DNA from 4 places in the Paenarthrobacter sp. NPDC090520 genome. Region 2 is predicted to be linked to each of the others. Evidence: riboswitches for the same ligand, from Rfam matches in the RefSeq annotation. Region 2 holds a riboswitch; each other region holds the start of a gene.
What was found. A riboswitch is a leader RNA that binds a small molecule or an ion and turns the genes downstream of it on or off. The one in region 2 is predicted to bind thiamine pyrophosphate.
Positions count from the first base shown of each region.

Region 1: it holds a riboswitch for thiamine pyrophosphate, as region 2 does, so the genes downstream of both, thiD (bifunctional hydroxymethylpyrimidine kinase/phosphomethylpyrimidine kinase) here and thiC (phosphomethylpyrimidine synthase ThiC) in region 2, are expected to answer to the same signal.
Region 3: it holds a riboswitch for thiamine pyrophosphate, as region 2 does, so the genes downstream of both, thiO (glycine oxidase ThiO) here and thiC (phosphomethylpyrimidine synthase ThiC) in region 2, are expected to answer to the same signal.
Region 4: it holds a riboswitch for thiamine pyrophosphate, as region 2 does, so the genes downstream of both, ACIQTZ_RS21290 (ECF transporter S component) here and thiC (phosphomethylpyrimidine synthase ThiC) in region 2, are expected to answer to the same signal.

Region 1 covers NZ_JBIVXM010000002.1:60,822-65,459, forward strand. Annotated here, with positions in the region: gene ACIQTZ_RS02930 (Rne/Rng family ribonuclease) at 1-2,003, shown strand, start outside; TPP riboswitch at 2,077-2,175, shown strand; gene thiD (bifunctional hydroxymethylpyrimidine kinase/phosphomethylpyrimidine kinase) at 2,167-3,687, shown strand; gene rplU (50S ribosomal protein L21) at 4,030-4,338, shown strand; gene rpmA (50S ribosomal protein L27) at 4,398-4,638, shown strand, end outside.
Region 2 covers NZ_JBIVXM010000001.1:523,973-528,610, forward strand. Annotated here, with positions in the region: gene ACIQTZ_RS02490 (alpha/beta fold hydrolase) at 1-599, shown strand, start outside; gene thiC (phosphomethylpyrimidine synthase ThiC) at 582-2,405, opposite strand; TPP riboswitch at 2,400-2,507, opposite strand; gene ACIQTZ_RS02500 (amidohydrolase family protein) at 2,593-3,675, shown strand; gene ACIQTZ_RS02505 (VOC family protein) at 3,754-4,626, shown strand.
Region 3 covers NZ_JBIVXM010000001.1:169,106-173,743, reverse strand. Annotated here, with positions in the region: gene ACIQTZ_RS00935 (thiazole synthase) at 1-540, opposite strand, end outside; gene thiS (sulfur carrier protein ThiS) at 544-780, opposite strand; gene thiO (glycine oxidase ThiO) at 777-2,036, opposite strand; TPP riboswitch at 2,029-2,148, opposite strand; gene thiE (thiamine phosphate synthase) at 2,176-2,841, shown strand; gene ACIQTZ_RS00915 (ferritin-like fold-containing protein) at 2,838-3,506, opposite strand; gene ACIQTZ_RS00910 (RNB domain-containing ribonuclease) at 3,548-4,638, shown strand, end outside.
Region 4 covers NZ_JBIVXM010000025.1:23,345-27,982, forward strand. Annotated here, with positions in the region: gene ACIQTZ_RS21285 (ABC transporter ATP-binding protein) at 1-1,503, opposite strand, end outside; gene ACIQTZ_RS21290 (ECF transporter S component) at 1,503-2,123, opposite strand; TPP riboswitch at 2,202-2,337, opposite strand; gene ACIQTZ_RS21295 (NUDIX hydrolase) at 2,490-3,203, shown strand; gene ACIQTZ_RS21300 (DUF4235 domain-containing protein) at 3,241-3,501, shown strand; gene mnhG (monovalent cation/H(+) antiporter subunit G) at 3,570-3,953, opposite strand; gene ACIQTZ_RS21310 (monovalent cation/H+ antiporter complex subunit F) at 3,943-4,221, opposite strand; gene ACIQTZ_RS21315 (Na+/H+ antiporter subunit E) at 4,218-4,638, opposite strand, start outside.

The DNA of each region.
Region 1 (4,638 bases), on a different contig from region 2:
AGACCCAGCAGGATTCGCTGATCGGCAACGTGTACCTGGGCAAGGTACAGAACGTGCTGCCTTCCATGGAAGCAGCGTTCGTTGACATCGGACGTGGCCGCAACGCGGTCCTCTATGCCGGCGAGGTGAACTGGGATGCCGTCAACCTTGAGGGCCAGCCGCGCCGGATCGAAAACGCCCTGAAATCGGGTGATTCCGTCCTTGTGCAGGTAACCAAGGATCCCGTCGGGCATAAGGGTGCACGCCTGACCAGCCAGATTTCCCTTCCGGGCCGCTACCTGGTGTACGTTCCCGGCGGTTCCATGACGGGCATCTCACGCAAGTTGCCCGACGTCGAGCGCAACCGCCTCAAGCGGATCCTCAAGGACCGTTTGCCGGAGAACGCCGGGGTCATTGTCCGTACGGCAGCCGAAGGGGCCTCGGAAGAGGAACTGACCCACGACATCAACCGCCTCCGCGCCCAGTGGGAGGGGATTGAGGGCCAGGCCTCCTCCACGAAGGTCCTGGCACCCGAGCTGCTTTATGGCGAGCCCGATTTGACCATCAAGGTGGTCCGTGACGTCTTCAACGAGGACTTCTCCAAGCTCATCGTTTCCGGCGATGATGCCTGGGACACCATTGAGGCTTATGTCACCTATGTTGCGCCGGACCTGGTGGGCCGGCTCGAGAAGTGGACCAAGGACCAGGACATTTTCTCGGCATGGCGCATCGACGAGCAGATCCACAAGGCCCTGGAACGCAAGGTCTTCCTGCCGTCGGGTGGATCCCTGGTGATCGACCGTACCGAGGCCATGACTGTGGTGGACGTCAACACCGGCAAGTTCACCGGCAGCGGTGGAAACCTGGAGGAGACCGTCACCAAGAACAACCTTGAGGCCGCCGAGGAAGTAGTCCGCCAGCTTCGCCTGCGCGATATCGGTGGCATCATCGTCATCGACTTCATCGACATGGTGCTCGAATCCAACCGGGACCTGGTGCTGCGCCGCCTGGTGGAATGCCTGGGCCGGGACCGTACCAAGCACCAAGTGGCGGAAGTGACCTCCCTTGGCCTGGTGCAGATGACGCGCAAGCGCATGGGCACAGGCCTGCTCGAGGTCTTTGGCGAGCAGTGCGAGCACTGTGCCGGACGCGGCGTGGTGACTCACGACGAACCTGTTGAGCACCGTCGTGCAAACGCTGTTGCCGCCGAGCAGCACCGGCCGCACACGGAAACCCAGCAGCAGCCTTCCAGCCGGACTGAGCGGAAGCGCCGCCGCGGCAAGGGCGGGGGACAGCCGGCAGAGAGCTCGACGCCGGTCCACACCGCAGCTTCGCCTGCGCCTTCGACGCCGGCTCCGGAGCCAGTGGATCCGGCACGGCAGGCCAAGGCCCAGGCCACCAGGGCTGCCCTGGCCACGATCGCCGCCGCAGCGCACGCTGCCCACCTGCACGACGACGAGGTTCACCGGGCCGAGGAAGAAGCACGTGCGGCGGCCGCCGCCGCAACCGGGGCTGGCGCAGAGCATTCTGATGAGGTGCCCGATTCGGGCGCCGTCGAGGGCGCCCCGCGTGCCACGCCGGTGCTCCGGTTTGGCGGTGAAGAGGTTGCCCTGCCCTTCGTGGAACACCACGAGGAGCCGGCTTCGGAGAAGCCTGCCATGACTCTGGACCTGTTGGCTGAGGCTTTCTCCCACCTGGGTGGGGGTCCCGTGGCTGTCGAAAGCCAGGCTGGGCCCGCTGCCACTGTTGCTGCTCCCGCGGAAACCGTCCCCTCCCGGCAGGATCCTGCGGAGGAAAGCGATCCGTCCAGTCGTGCCCGCGGCCGGCGTGGGCGCCGGAACCGCAGCGCCAGCCGGGCGCAGGGTGCCGCCAACGAGACCACGGTAGAGCACCATGAGGTGTCCGCGTCCACCGGTGGGGGAGCGGCCCATGAAGCCAAGGCGCCGCAGGAGCAGGCCAAGAGGGAGTCCGCTGCTTCTGAGCCGATTATCCTCGGCGTGGGGGTTCCGGCCTCGGAACTCTAGGCATTGCCAACGTCATGTAACCGACGAAGGGTCCGGCAGTAACTCCTGCCGGACCCTTCGTCCGTTAGGCTTGGTCACTGACACGGGGTGCCAGGCGTTGGGCCGGGCTGAGATCCAGACCCGTTGAACCTGTCCGGTTAGCACCGGCGAAGGGATGTCCCTCATGACTTCATCGTTGAAATCAGCCGTCTACGCCGTCGCAAACACCGGCCGGCGGACCCCGCGCGTCCTTAGCATCGCGGGCTCCGACCCCTCCGGCGGCGCTGGAATCCAGGCAGACCTGAAAAGCATTGCCGCCCACGGCGGCTACGGAATGGCCGTGGTCACGGCGCTCACGGCGCAAAACACTTTGGGCGTCACCGCCGTCCATGTTCCGCCCGTGGACTTCCTTAGGCAGCAGCTTGAGGCGATCAGCAGCGACGTATCCATCGACGCCGTCAAGATCGGGATGCTGGGAGACGCCGAGGTGATTGGCGAGGTGCGTCGCTGGCTGGAGGAGGTGCGCCCCGCCGTCGTGGTCCTTGACCCGGTGATGGTAGCTACCAGTGGTGACCGCCTCCTCCGGGAATCCGCCGAAGCCGCCCTGCGCAGCCTTTTGCCGGTGGCGGACCTCATCACCCCCAACATTCCTGAACTCGCCATGCTGCTGGGCGAGCCGGAAGCGACGGATTGGTCCACTGCCCTCGAACAAGGCAAGCGGCTCGCGGCCGAATGTGGAAACACCGTGCTGGTGAAGGGCGGACACTTGGCGGGAGCCGAGTGTCCCGATGCGCTCGTTAATACCAGTGGATTGCTGCGGCAGGACCTTGTCTCGGTGGCGGGGCCACGGGTGGAGACGAAGAACAGCCATGGAACGGGCTGCTCGTTGTCCTCGGCCCTGGCTACGGTCCAGGCGCGGACGGGAGACTGGGAAGCGTCGCTGCGGGAGGTCAAACCCTGGCTCCTGCAGGCCCTGGCCACCGCGGATGTGCTGGAGGTGGGCCATGGCAGTGGCCCCATCAACCACTTCCACCATGCACAGCAGGCCGAAGGCCCGGGGGCTTTCGCCGCCCGCCTGTGGGAGGAAGCGGCACCTGAGCTGGACGCCATCCATGGCCTCGAATTCATCCAGGGGCTGGAGTCGGGCAGCCTTCCCGAGCCACAGTTCAACTATTACCTCGCGCAGGATGCCCTTTACCTGAACGGCTACTCGCGGGTGCTGGCACGGGCAGGTGCCCTCGCTCCCACCGAGGAAGAGCAGCTGTTCTGGGCCAGGTCCTCGCAGCTCTGCCTCGAAGTCGAATCCGAACTGCACCGCAATTGGCTGAGCACGCGGGAGGCCGCAACCCACACCGGACCTGTCACCAAGGCCTACGTGGACCACCTTCTGGCGGCGTCGGCCTCTGGAAGTTACGGTGTGCTGCTCGCGGCCATCCTGCCCTGTTACTGGCTCTACGCCGAGGTGGGACACCGGCTCCACGCAAGTTACGTCACAGCAGGTTCCCCGTCGGAGCACGCGTATGCGGACTGGTTGAAGACCTACGCCGATGAAGACTTTGCCGAGGCCACCCGCAAGGCCATCGGCTTTACGGCCGCGGCCGCGGTCGTCGCCTCCAGCCACGACCGGGCCGCCATGGTGGAGGCTTTCGCCCATTCGTGCCGCTACGAGACGGCCTTCTTTGACGCCCCGCGGTTGCACGCGTAAAGGCCGCCCGCGCGTCGAAGTGGTGAATTCCCGGCAAAGTGTCCCGGAGCCTGTAGGCTGTATGGGCACGGTGCCGGGAAAGTCCGTTCCTACTGGTGACTAGCGTCACGCGGTGGCTTCCGGACCCGGCCTCATTTGCAGCCGAGGGTCGAACTAGCGTAATCTTGATCTTCGGTGCTTACGCCAACACTTGGGTTATGCCCCCTGGAATTATTCACGGGATGACTCGCGGGCTTCGATCTGGAGTCCACGGCGTTGAGGCACAGCGTGAACCAGGCCTGATTCCGGTTCGAGTTCCGCACGCAAATTTAGTAAGAAACGTCGAGAGAAGTGAGTACCCCAGTGGTGTACGCGATTGTCCGCGCAGGCGGCCGCCAAGAAAAGGTTTCCGTTGGAGACTACGTAACGCTGAACCGCGTCCCCGGTGGAGCCGGCAGCACGCTTGAGCTGCCCGCCTTGCTCCTGGTTGACGGCGACAAGGTCACCTCCGCTGCTGCGGACCTGGCCAAGGTGAAGGTCACGGCCGAGATCCTGGAGGACCTCCGTGGTCCCAAGATCGTCATCCAGAAGTTCAAGAACAAGACCGGCTACAAGAAGCGCCAGGGTCACCGTCAGGAACTGACCAAGATCAAGATCACGAGCATCGCGTAACTTTCCTTACGCAGTTCAGATTTTCAGTTTCCCCACATATTTAGAGGCAGGCATTTCACATGGCACACAAAAAAGGCGCGAGCTCCACTCGCAACGGTCGTGACTCCAACGCACAGCGCCTCGGCGTCAAGCGTTTCGGTGGCCAGGTAGTTTCCGCAGGCGAAATCATCGTTCGCCAGCGTGGAACCCACTTCCACCCCGGTGCAGGCGTGGGTCGCGGTGGCGACGACACCCTGTTCGCACTCCAGGCTGGTGCGGTTGAGTTCGGTACTCGCCGCGGCCGTCGCGTAGTGAACATCG
Region 2 (4,638 bases):
CCGTGGCGGAACCCGAGGAATCGGATGTGGCTGCCGACGTCGCAATCCTGCTTGATTCGCTGGCCAGCTCCGGCGGTGGGCACGTGGTGGCACACGAGCAAGGCGCCATCTCCGCCATGCTTGCGGCGGTGGAGCGCCCGGACCTGGTGCATTCCCTGGTCCTTGTTGAGCCTGCGTGCCTGTCCTTGACAGCGGAGTTGCCCGCCACGGCTTCACACCGTGCCCTCATGGAACCGCTTTTCGAGATCCGGAACCAACTGAACGACGCCGACTACGAACGCGAATACTTCCGGCGCGCCTTTTCTGCCGAGGCCGGCGGGCAGGAAACACCCGAGGCCAGGCGTTCCGCCAAGAGGCTGCGGCTGCAGGCACCCCCGTGGGAAGCGCAACTGCACATCGTTCCGGGAGTACCTACCTTGGTCCTCACAGGCGGTTGGGAACCGCTCTACGAGGAGATCGCAGCATATCTGCAGGAAACCGGTGCCCTCCGCTGCGCGGCGGCGGGAGGGCACCGGCCCCAGGACTCGGCGGATGGAGACCGGATCATCCGGAAGTTCATCGCCGAGGTTGGGCGGGCCAGCTCAGTTCGCGCGTCCTGACCCTGCAGGCACCTGCAGCTCGGGCAGGTAGACCTTGCCTCCTGCCGCGAGGAACTCCTGGCTCTTTTCCCGCATGCCGCTGTACATGTCCGCAATCGCTGCCTGGGCTTCGGCAGAACCGTATTCATCCCGGATGTCCTGGCTGATGCGCATCGAGCAGAACTTGGGTCCGCACATGGAGCAGAAGTGTGCCGTCTTGGCCGGTTCGGCCGGAAGCGTCTCGTCGTGGAAGGATTCCGCGGTTACCGGGTCCAGGGACAAGGCGAACTGGTCCCGCCAACGGAATTCGAAGCGCGCCTTGGAGAGGGCGTCGTCGCGTTCGTTCGCACCGGGATGTCCCTTGGCGAGGTCCGCGGCATGGGCTGCGATCTTATACGTGATCACACCTGTCTTGACGTCGTCCTTGTTGGGCAGGCCCAGGTGTTCCTTGGGAGTCACGTAGCACAGCATGGCCGTGCCGTAGCGGGCAATCTCCGTGGCTCCAATGGCCGAGGTGATGTGGTCGTAGCCGGGCGCGACGTCCGTCACGAGGGGTCCCAGGGTGTAGAACGGGGCGCCCTTGCACAATTCCTGCTGCCGTTCCACGTTCTCCCGGACCAGGTGGAACGGGATGTGCCCCGGCCCTTCCACCATGACCTGGACGTCGTACTCCCATGCACGCTGGGTCAGTTCGGCCAAGGTGTCCAACTCGGCGAACTGCGCGGCATCGTTGGCGTCGGCGGTGGCACCGGGACGCAGTCCGTCACCGAGCGAGAACGCGACATCGTATTTGGCGAAGATTTCGCACAGCTCATCGAAGTGGGTGTAGAGGAAGTTCTCCTCGTGGTGGGCCAGGCACCAGCCCGCCATGATGGAGCCGCCACGCGAAACGATTCCCGTCACCCGGTTGGCCGTCAGCGGAACGTAGCGAAGGAGGACCCCCGCGTGGATCGTCATGTAGTCCACGCCCTGTTCGCACTGCTCAATCACCGTGTCACGGAAGATCTCCCAGGTGAGTTTGTTGGCTTCGCCGTTGACCTTCTCCAGCGCCTGGTAGATGGGAACGGTGCCGATGGGAACGGGGGAGTTCCGGATGATCCACTCGCGGGTGGTGTGGATGTCATCACCGGTGGACAAGTCCATGACGGTGTCTGCGCCCCATTGGGTGGCCCACTGCAGCTTGTCGACTTCCTCGGCGATGGAGCTGGTCACGGCTGAATTGCCGATGTTGGCGTTGATCTTCACCAGGAACGCCTTGCCGATGATCATCGGCTCGGACTCAGGGTGGTTGATGTTGTTCGGGATGATGGCGCGGCCGGCCGCTACTTCGCTGCGAACCAGTTCGACGTCGCAGTTTTCCCGCAGCGCCACAAAGCGCATTTCCGGGGTCACGATGCCTTGCTTGGCATAGTGCATTTGCGTGACGGTCCTGCCTTCGATGGCGCGGAGGGGAACGGGCTGGGCACCCTTCCATTCCGCCGAGGCCGCCCCGCGGCGGACAGCCGACTTGCCGTCGTCGAGCAGGTTGCGTTCGCGGCCGCTGTAGCTTTCCGTGTCCCTGCGTTCTTCAATCCAGGGCTGCCGGAAAGGACGCAGGCCCACTACCGGGTCGCTGCCTGGCCCGGCGGTGCGGTACACCTGCAAGGGAGCGTTGGCCTGGCCGTTCGGCGATGGTTCCAACGCGATTTCGGTGACCGGTACGCGGATGCCGTGGCGGGGATCTTCCAGCCAGGCCAGCGAATGGGACTTCAGCGACTGCGTGACCGTCTCCTCTGCCGTAGCAGACTGGTTTTGGGCAGGGCTGTGCTGTGTTTCTGTGGTGCTCAAGGATTACTCACTTCCTTCGCCGGCATTACCCGGACAGGTTCAACGGTCGCAGACTGCCTCAGTCCGATCTCAGCCCCTGCAAGGGCCCCCGTGTGGTCGTAGACGAAGCTACCACAGCTCCCTGGGTGGTCCCAGTCACAAGCCATCCGGCAGGGCGTGGCTCGTGGGGGAGCACTAGGCTTTTGCCATGGCGAACATCATCGAATTCACCGGTCCCGTGCTGCTCGGAGCCGAGGACGAGCGCCGGGGGCTATGGTCCGTGGATGGCCTGCTGACGTTCATCCGGCCCGCGGCCCGGCCGGACGCCGTGCTGGATGGCTGGGTCCTCCCGGGTTTCGTGGACGCCCACTGCCACATCGGCCTCGGTCCGGGCGGATCGGTGGATGAGGCGACCACCTTGGCCCAGGCGCAAACCGACCTCGCCGCCGGCACGCTGCTGATCAGGGACGCCGGTTCACCCAGCGATACCCGTTGGGTCCAGCAGCGCAAAGATCTCCCGCGGCTCATCCGGGCAGGGCGGCACATCGCGCGGAGCCGCCGCTATCTTCGAGGCCTGGGCCACGAGGTGGAGCCCGAAGAGCTGGTGGAGACAGTGCGCAAGGAAGCCCGCGCCGGCGATGGCTGGGTCAAACTGGTGGGCGACTGGATAGACCGTGGCGTTGGAGACCTCGCCCCGTCATTTCCTGCCGCCGTGGTCAAGGATGCCATTGCCGCTGCGCACGACGAAGGGGCCCGCGTGACCGCGCACTGCTTCGCCGAAGACACCGTGGACCAGATGCTCGACGCCGGCATTGACTGCATCGAGCACGCTACCGGTCTCTTGCCGCGGCATGTGCCCCGTTTGGTGGAGCAGCAGGTGCCGATCGTCCCCACGCTGGTGAACATCGCTACTTTTCCGGACATCGCCGCACAAGCAAGGCCCAAGTTCCCCGACTATGCGCAGCACATGACTGCCCTGTGGGAGCGGCGCCGCGAACGCGTCCTGGAGGCCTTCGAAGCAGGAGTCTCCGTCTACGCGGGTACGGACGCCGGGAGCGTCATCAACCACGGCCGTATCGCGGACGAAATGCAGGAACTGCACGACGCCGGCCTGCCGCCTGCCGCTGTGCTCAACGCTGCCACTTGGGGCGCCCGTGAGTGGCTGGGAGCCGACGCCATCAGCGAAGGCGCGAGTGCCGACGTCGTGCTTTGCGCTGCTGATCCGCGGCAGGAGCTGGCCACAGTCCACAAGCTGAAGAGTGTGGTGTTGCGTGGAACGGTGATCCGCTAGGAATAAATTGAAGCTTCAAGTAATTTAGATAAGTAGAACGCGCCGAACAGCGGCCACCTTCATTACCGGGAGTTTCATATGACCACCTCATCCACCCAGGACCTGCTGCCTGCCGAACTCACCATGGGCACGGTGATGCTCAAGGTCGGCGACATGAAAGTCATGAGCGACTACTACCAGCGCGCCCTGGGTCTCCAGGTGGTAGCGGAGCAGGACGGCGGAGTGTATTTGGGCCGCTTGGGCAAGCCTGTGGTCCACCTTGCCCCCGCTGCCGGCCTTCAGATCCCCGGTCGGGGCGAGGCGGGCCTCTTCCACACGGCAATCCTCTTCGAAGACCAGCCGTCTTTGGCCGCCACGATTGCGACCGCCGCGCAGTACGAGCCGCGGGCCTTCGTTGGCAGCGCGGACCATTTGGTGAGCGAAGCTTTCTATTTCACCGATCCCGAAGGCAATGGCATCGAGCTGTACTACGACAAGCCCCGCGAGGTCTGGCAGTGGGACGGGAAGAACGTGGTGATGGATAACGTGGCGCTTCCGCCGCAGGCCTACCTCCAGCAGTACCTGAGTGAAGAGGCTGTGACCGGACAGGCCCGGGCCGGCGCGGGGATCGGGCATGTCCACCTGCAGGTGGGTGACGTGGCCACGGCGCAGAAGTTCTACGTGGACACCCTCGGCTTCGAGCGGACGGCCGGGTGGCATGGCCAGGCGCTGTTCGTTTCGGCCGGCGGATACCACCACCACATGGCGATGAATGTGTGGAACAGCCGCGGCGCAGGACCGCGCCGCGACACCCTGGGCCTCGGTGAAGTGTTGATCGAAGTCCCTGGAGACGACGACGTGCAGGCCCTGGCTGACCGCCTCAAGGTCGCCGGGCTGCAGAGCCACCACACCGGGAAGGAACTGCGTTTCGAAGACCCTTGGCGGAACCACTTGCGGGTTGCCGTCCGCTAAGGGCGTGTCGCG
Region 3 (4,638 bases), 350 kb from region 2:
GATGACCTCAATGTTGTGCGGGTTGAGGATACCCAGGCCTGTTCCGATCGGCGCGCCAAGCGGCATGACGGCGGTGGCACCAAGGTTCTCCAGGCGCAGGGCCAGCACCGGATCGTCGTTGGTGTACGCGAAGACCTTGAAGCCCCGGTTCACCAACTGTTCCGTGGCCTCCACGAGTTCCACCGCGTCGGGAAGGAGCGTGTGTTCGTCCGCGATGACCTCAAGCTTGACCCAGTCGGTCTCCAATGCCTCGCGGGCCAGTTCGGCCGTCAGCACCGCGTCCTTGGCCGTAAAGCAGCCTGCAGTGTTGGGGAGCACCCGGATGTTGTTGTCCACCAGGAGCTGGAAGAGCGACCCTGCCTCCGCTGGAGAGTAGCGCCGCATGGCCACGGTGGTCAGTTCCGTCCCGGATGCCAGGAGTGCGGCTCCGAGGCCTTCAAGGCTGGGAGCGCCTCCCGTTCCCATGATGAGACGGGACGAAAGCTCAACACCGTCAATGACCAACGGGTCAATCCGGGTTTCAGTGCTTGTTGTGGTCATGGTTCAGCCTCCTTGGACTGCGGTAACGAGTTCCAGTTCATCGCCTTCGGCGAGGTCCGTGGCGGCCCATTGGCTGCGCGGCACCACTTCCGAGTTGCGTGCGACGGCGACGCCCAACTTGCCGCCGTCGGCCGCCTGTCCGCGGTGGTCCAGTGCGCGGCCGGTGACGGACGTCACGAGGGTGCTGACGGAGGCGCCGTCCACTACTGCGTGGTCTGCTCCGTTGAGTTTGATGTTCATGCTGATTCCTTGGTGAATGGTCCGGTATGAGCGGAGGTATGGATGGCGGGTGCACTTCCCTGCGGGGCAAAGCGGTCCGGCCTGAAGCGTGACCACCTGGGATCGGCCGGGCCGGTCATCAAACCGCCCACGATGGCCGCAGCCACGGGCGTCAGGAGAACTCCGTGCCGGAAGAAGCCCGTGGCGACAATCAGGCCCTGGACCTCCCCCCCGGCACCGGCCACCCGTCCCAGCAACGGTGCATTGTCCGGAGTTCCCGGCCTGGCGCGGGCTGTCGCTTCGAGGAGTTCCAGTTCTGCGACGGCGGGCACAAGGACCTGGGCATCGCGCAGGAGTTGGTAGACGCCGCCGGCCGAGACGGCGTTGGAACTGGCAGACAATCCGTCTTCGCGTTGGGTGGCCCCGACTACCACGGTCCCGTCCTCCCTGGGAACGATGTAGACGGGCACACCCCGCACCATTCCGCGGATGGTCGACGTGACAAGGGGCTGCAGGGATTCCGGGACACGGAGCCGGAGGATGTCCCCGTAGACCGGCCGCAACGGGAGATGGAGCTGCTCCGGGAGGCCGTTGACGGTTGCAGCGTCCAGGCCATTGGCAAGGACTGTTTCCTTGGCCGAGACCCGCCTGCCGCTGCTGGATTCAACGCCGGCTACGCGTCCTTCGTCCCAGAGCAGGCGGACGGCCGTTTCCCGGAGGTGGAAGCCGGAATCGGTCCCCTCGATCCAACTGGTATCGGCGGGACAGTGGGCAGCCAAACCGGCCAGAAGCCTCGCCGCCAGCTTGCGGGGATCCACTTGATGGTCCGCCGGTATGTGGAACGCGCAGGATACCTGCGGACTCAACAACGGCTCCCGCCCACGGGCATCCCTCAGCAGGAGTGGCTCCACCTGGAGTCCCGCAGCCACCTGGACTGCCCGGAGGTCCGCGAGCGCACGGCGGTCGGCGGCGTCGGCACCCACGGCGATGGTCGCCGTCGTGCGGTATCCGGCGGCTTCCCTCGACCCGGCGAGGCTGTCCACGAAGGCGGGCCAGCGCCGCGACGATTCCAGCATGAGTTCCAGGAGATCTTCCTCCTGGTAATGGAGCTCGCTGACGGGAGCCAGCATGCCGGCAGCGGCAAAGGTTGCTCCACTTGCCGGTGCCGGATCGATGAGGACCACCGAACGGCCCAGGCGTCGCGCCTCATGCGCGATTCCGAGTCCAATGACGCCGCCGCCGATGACGGCGACGTCTGCGTGAATGGCTTGTGCCATGGATTCCCTTCCCTACGCCGGTACTAGCCGGATCAGGTCAAGCGGTCGGCGCTGAAGCCCTCTCAGCCGGACAGTCATAAAGACGATCGTCGCGGCTCCCGCAGTACGTGCCCAGTTTAGAGGAACTACTCTGGTTTGCATGACCCAGCCTGATCTCCTTTCCCCTGCCCGCCTGTATTTGTGCACCGACGCCCGCCGGCGGCAGGACGACTTCGAAGACTTTGTGGACGCCGCGTTCGAGGGCGGAGTGGACATTATCCAGCTCCGCGACAAGACGCTCGAGGCTGCCGAAGAACTGGAACTGCTGGAGGTCCTGAACAAGGTTGCCAGCCGCCACGGACGCCTTTGGGCCGTCAACGACCGCGCCGATGTTGCCCGTATTTCCGGGGCTCCGGTGTTCCACATCGGCCAAAAGGACATCCCTTTGGGGGCGGCCCGGGAGCTGCTCCCGGTCGAGGAAACAATCGGCCTCTCCACCCACTCGCCCGAGCAGGTGGACGCGGCTGTGGCCGCTTCCCAGGGACCTGGTGGCCTGGACTACTTCTGCGTAGGCCCGCTCTGGGCGACACCCACCAAACCGGGCCGCGCTGCTGTGGGGCTGGACTTGGTCACATATGCCGCGGAGGCCGTAAAACAAGCCGGGGTGGACCTGCCCTGGTTCGCCATTGGTGGGGTTGACCTTGGAAATGTGGAGCAAGTAGTTGCCGCCGGTGCCAGCCGCATCGTGGTGGTCCGCGCCATCACCGAGGCGGAGGACCCGACGGCGGCCGCGCGGGCGCTGCTTTCGGCGCTCGACGCGGCCTAGGCCGTCAGCCCAAGCCCCGTCATGCGGCGCCCGTGCCGTTCGGCCAGCTCTGCGGTGAGCTGATGGACTGCGGCACGGGATCCGTGTCCATCGCGCAACAGTGGTCCCAGGTCCGGGTGCTCCAAGCCCACCCGCTGGGCCTGGGTGAGGGCCTCCCCCACAATCCGGCGGCCCCAGAGCGAGAGCCGCGAAGCCAGCCGGGGGTCATCCCGCAGGGCCCGGCGCAGCAGGATCCGCAGGGCTTCGGTAGCTTGATCGGCCGAGCAAACCTGCTGGACGAAATGCTGGATCCCGGAATCGAGGAACCCGGCGACCGTTCGGTAAAAGTCCGCCGATACGGTGTCGATGACATAAGCCTTCGTCACCGACTCGAACCAGTCTCCCGGCGGGGTCCGCTCGTGGAAATGGTCGAACGAACCCTGGAACGGGAGCATGGCGTCCTCAGGGTCGTTCCCCATTTCGGTGAGCCTGCCACTGATCACGGCATAGTTTCCGAAGGCGCCAACAGCGATCTTCGCCAGCATGGCCCGTTCGCGAAGCGTCGGTGCCAACCGGGAGTCGGAGGACAACCGGCCAAAGGCGGACAACTCCCCGTAGGCCATGGCACCCAGCAGCCCGGCGGCGAGCTGTCCCGGGGAGTCGTTGCGGCCTGTGGAGGTGCCCATGTTCCAAGACTATCCGTCGAATTCGGGCTAGTCTGACTTTCGTGTCACATCATCGGATAGCGCCCAACGTCGACGATTCTTCCGACCAGCTCGCGGAGTCCCTGGCTGCGCTCAGGACCGAGCTGGAACTGCCCGGCGAGTACCCCGGCGATGCGTTGGCTGAGGCTCGCGCGGCCGTTGAACACCATCAACTCCCCGCCCGGGATTTGCTCGACGTTCCTTTCGTCACCATTGATCCCGCCACTTCCACCGACTTGGACCAGGCCCTTTTCATCGACCATTCAGGCGAAGGCTACAAAGTCCTTTACGCCATTGCGGACGTCCCCTCTTTTGTTGTGCCCGATGGAGCCTTGGACGCGGAAACCAGGCAGCGCGGCCAGACCTACTACGCTCCCGACGGCCGGATTCCCCTCCACCCGGAGGTGATCAGCGAGCATGCCGGCAGCCTGCTGGCCGGGCAGGATTGCGGGGCGTTCGTGTGGGACTTCGACCTTGATGCAAAAGCGGACGTCGTGTCCGTCTCCGTCGCGCGCGCCAAGGTCCGGAGCCGCGCGAAGCTGAGCTACAAGGGTGCCCAGGAGCAGATAGATTCCGGCTCGGCCCTTCCTGTCCTCCAACTGCTGAAGGAGGTCGGACTGAAACGAGTGGAGCTGGAACGCAAGCGTGGTGGTGCCAGCCTCAACATGCCTGAGCAGGAGATCGTCCAGGCGACTGGTGGCGGCGGGTACCGGATTGTGGCTGCCCCTTCGCTTCCCGTGGAGGATTGGAACGCCCAGATCTCCCTCATGACGGGCATGGCCGCGGCCCGCATGATGCTCGACGGCAAGGTAGGGATCCTGCGCACCATGCCCGCGCCGGACGAGCGCTCCTTGCTTCATTTCAAGCGGCAAACCCAGGCCTTGGGCAAACCGTGGGACGGCGACATCACCTATGGCGAGTACCTGCGTACCCTTGATGCTTCCGATCCCAAGCAACTGGCCATCCTGCACTCCGCAGGCACGCTGTTCCGGGGCGCCGGGTACACGCCATTCGATGGCGAGGTCCCGGAGGATGTCATCCAATCGGCCATCGGGGCGCCGTATGCACACACCACCGCTCCGCTTCGCCGCCTGATCGACCGCTTTGTCCTGGT
Region 4 (4,638 bases), on a different contig from region 2:
GTTCGCTGGCGTGAGGTGCAGTTCCGCGCCGCCAAGGACAGCGCTGAATTCCTCGTCGTGGGTCACCGAGACTACGGCCGTTCCTTGGTCCAACAGCTCCGACAGGAACGAGGCCAGTTCGGCCCAGGTATTGGCGTCCTGGCCGAAGGTTGGTTCATCGAGCACCAGCACTTGGGGATGTGCGGCGAGGACCGTCGCCACGGACAGCCTGCGCTTTTCACCGCCGGACAGGGTATAGGGATTCGCGTCCACCAAGTGCGTCAGCCGGAGCCGCTCAAGCAGTTCGTCCACGCGTTCCTCGCCGTGGCCCAGATGCCTGGGGCCGAACATGAGCTCGTCCAGGACCTTGCCCGTGACGAACTGGTGCTCCGGTTCCTGGAAAACGGTGCCGATTCGGGAGATCAGCTGGTCTGCTTTCCACGCGAACGGATCGATCCCGGCGCCTTGGGAAAGTTCGACGGCGGCAGACACCTTGCCGTGCACCGGCGCCAGAAGGCCCGCCATCGTGAGCGCGAACGTGGACTTGCCCGCGCCGTTCGGACCCGTGATGGTCAGTGCTTGTCCGGCCCTGACCTGCGCGGTAACCCCGGCTTGGACCGGCACGGGCGGGATGCTCTTGAAGCCGCGACGCCGGGGCTTTTCCCGGGACACAGCCAGGTCTTGCGCTGCCAGGAGCAACGGTGCCATCTCGGGGACGAGGGTCCGTGCACGGGTTCGTGGAACATAGCCGGGAACCCACACGCCCGCATCAATGAGCATGGTGCGGGCCTCGGAAAGCACGTGGTCCGGCTGCCCGTCCAGGAGAACCCCTCCGCCGGGTTGCAGGACCACGATCCGGTCAACGAGGTCCTTCCAGACCGATACCCGGTGCTCCACCACCACCAGGGTTGCACCGGTCTTGTCCAGGCAGCGGCCAACGGCGTCGCGGACTTCCAGCACGCCGGCCGGGTCCAGGTTGGCTGTCGGCTCGTCCAGGAGGAGCAGCCCTGTCCGCATCGCCAGAATGCCGGCAAGCGCAAGGCGCTGCTTCTGCCCGCCGGAGAGTGCCGCCGTCGGGTGATCCAGCGCCAAGCCGCCATCTGCAGCGGTACGCAACCCGACGTCGTCGAGCGCCTCATGGACGCGCGCCCAAATCTCTGCCCTCGGAACGGCGAGGTTCTCGGCACCAAACGCTGCGTCGTCGCCCACGCGGGACAGGACCACCTGCGTTTCCGGGTCCTGCTGCATCAAACCGGCGCGGCCCCGCTGTTCGCGCGGCAGTCCGCCGTCGATCAGCAGGGAGCCGGTCTCGTCCGAGTCGTCTTCCTCGTCGCCCAACACCCCGGCCAAGGCGTGCAGGAGCGTCGACTTGCCGGCTCCGGAGGGACCCAGCAGGAGCACGCGCTCCCCGGGTTCGATCCGCAGGTCCAATCCGTGGATGGCAGGGGTGGACCGTCCGGCGTGCCGCCATCCCCAGCCCTCGGCCGAGATGGCGGCGGGCCGGCCGCTGTTTGTGGCGGCCATCAGTTGAAGACAGGCTCCGACGCAGCCTTGCGGGATGCGAAAGCGCTCAGCACGCCGGTCTTCGCCAGGCCGCGCGTGGCAACCCAGGAGAGGGCACCGGCGATGATCGCACCGGAGATTGTGCAGAATGCGATGTAGGCCAGTTTGTCGACGGCTTCGTAGGCGATGTTCCAGCCCCACGGGAGGAAGGAATCATTCAGGCCGCAGAAGAGGCCAGCGCCCGCACCCGCGAGAAGCGAGGTGGGCAGGTTGAACTTCTTGTAACGGAACGCTGCGAACACCAGCTCGGCGCCGAGGCCCTGCAGGATGCCGGAGATGAGCACCGTGGTGCCGTACTGGGAGCCCATGATGAGCTCGCCGGTGGCGGCCACGGCCTCGCAGAACAGCGCCGCACCGGGCTTGCGGATGATGAGCATGCCCAGCACCGCCGGGATCATCCAGCCGCCGGCGATCAGGCCGGTGAGCGGCGGGTAGGCCGCGTTCATGGGGATGGATACGATTGCGGCGCCCTGGGACCATGCCCAGAAAATCACGCCGCCGGCGATGGCGATCAACGCTGCCACCACAATGTCTACAACGCGCCAGTTGTTACTGGTCTTCTTCACGCTTGCCGTGGTCATTTCTTTGCCTCCTGAGGTTACAGGAGGGGAAAGTGCTCCCCGGATACCCCGGCTGGCTCACGCCGCCCTGGTCCGGACACTCTGAGAAGCTCGACTCCCTTGCGCCGGTACTAACCGGATCAGGTTCGAGGGTCTGCGGCTGTCCGCACTCTCAGCGCCCTCGCGTCTCCTGCATCGCTGCAGGTTCGACGGCGGCGCTCCCCTGTCGTTATCAATCTGCCCTTATGGGCGAGGTTCAGTTTACACCTGAAGGGGTTTGCGGGGTCATGGAGCGGGTCATAAATCCGTGCGGGGCCGCTCTCCGCCCCGTTCCCCGCCCTTGGGGTCGCAGACCGGGCCGCACAACGTAGCTGAGACAATGGCAGCATGACGGAAACTCCTGGCCCAAGCCATCCTGACGCAGCCAAGCCAGTTGCCGAAGCCCGCCTTGCAGCCAGCGTGATCCTGCTCCGCGATACGTCTGCAGGGCTGGAGGCCTTTGTCCAGCACAGGGTCTCCACCATGGACTTTGCGGCGGGCATGGTGGTGTTCCCCGGCGGCCGCGTGGACACTGGGGATTACGAGGGCTGGGACTACGCACCAGAGCTTCTGGAACGACATGCCAAGGAGTGGCGGCTGAGCTCAATCGCCACAGCAGAACCGGATTCCTCCGCGGCCAGCAGCCAAGCATGCAGGAGCTCCGGCACTGTTCTCGCCGCCGCCATCCGCGAGGTCCAGGAGGAAGCCGGCCTCACGTTGGATCCGGCCGCCCTTCGGCCGTGGGCCAACTGGATCACGCCCGTGGACATGCCCAAGCGCTTCGACACCTACTTTTACGTTGCCAAGCCTGCCCAGGACGCCGCACCGCAACACCAGACCACTGAGGCCTGGCAGTCACTGTGGATGCCCGTTGACGGAATCCTGTCCGCGGAGGCTGAGGGCAAGCTGCAACTCATGCCGCCCACGTACTACCTGCTCAGGGAAATCTCCCGTTTCGACTCCGTTGATGCCATGTGGACCGCGGATCATGAGGTGGTTCCCGTGCTGGCACCACCGGGCTCCCTTGCCGCCTTCCTCAAGGAGAGGGCGAGCCGGGGCTAAGCAGGATCCGCCGGGTTGTTGAGGTTAGGCTGAAGGCATGAACTTCTTCCTCAAGCTTCTGGGCGCAGGCGTGAGCCTCGGCGCGGGTTTCCTTGGCACCAAGCTGGTCAACAAGGGATGGGAAAAAGCCACGGGCAACAAGCCGCCCAAAGGCAACGATGATATGGAGACGAGCCTCCGCTCAGCGCTGACGTTCGCCCTCATCTCGGCGTTTGTCAGCACCCTCATCCAGGTCCTCGCCAGCCGGGGTACGCAGCGCGCCATCGCCCGCTTCGCCAAGTCCCAGGACATCGTCTAGAACCAACGCGGGGTCACTCACGGCCCATGGCGGACGTCCGGATGGGCCGGAAGTGACCCCGCGTTGCCCTAGTCCTCCGAACGCCCCTCGGCCGCACGCTGCACCACGGCTTCCAGCTCGTCCTTGGTGAGCAATTCACGGTGCCCATGCTTGGTACGGTAGGCCGAACGCCCCACCATGTGGGCCGCAACGGGTGCCGTCAGCAACTGGAAGATCCAAGCCACCAGCAGCACGGGCCACACCCACCAGGTGCGCATCTGCAGGCCGATCGCGGCAAGCATGAGGAACAAGCCCAACACCTGCGGTTTGGTGGCCGCGTGCATGCGGCTCATGAGGTCCGGGAAACGCAACAACCCGATGGCCGCACCAAGTGACATCAGGGCGCCCACCACCAGGAACACTGCCGTAACGGCGTCGATCACGAGGTCCACGCCGGTTGCATCAGGAGTCATTGGCCTGTCCCCTTCGCTCAGCCACGAACCGGGCAACGGTCACCGATCCGATAAATCCGATCACGGCCAAGGCAACCAGGAGCATGAGGTTGTTCAGGTGCCGGTTGACCGCCATATCCACCGCCAGCGCAGCGCCAAGGATGGCCAGGAGTACGTCGGAAGCGAGCACGCGGTCCAGCAACGACGGCCCAACGGCGATCCGGATGATCGCCCCGGCCGCGGCGAGGCTGAGGATCACAGCCGTGACAATGAGAACCAGTTCTTTCACAGTGAGGCTCCTTCCATGCCCGGGGCTTCAGCCCGAAGGGCTGCCACTTCCTCGCGGGTGCCCATGATCCTGATCAGTCCGGCTTCGATGTCCTGTACTTCGTGCCGGATTTTCCGCACATCTTCCTCTCCGTAGATGTTGAGCGCGTGCAGGTAGAGCGTGGAGGTGGAGCGGTCCACTTCCACCACCAGCGAGCCCGGGATCAGGGAGATGACGTGGCCGGTGGCCGTCACCATGAGGTCGGCATGGCTCCGCAGCGGAACAGCGACGACGGCGCTGCGCACCTTGGGTCCTTTGACCACGGCCAGGTAGAGGACCAGGAAGCTCGCTGCCACCACTTTGCCGAGGAACATGAGGGCGAAAGGAATGGCGCGGAGGATGTTGAAGCGGCCACTCAGTTCAACGGGGGGCAAGTAG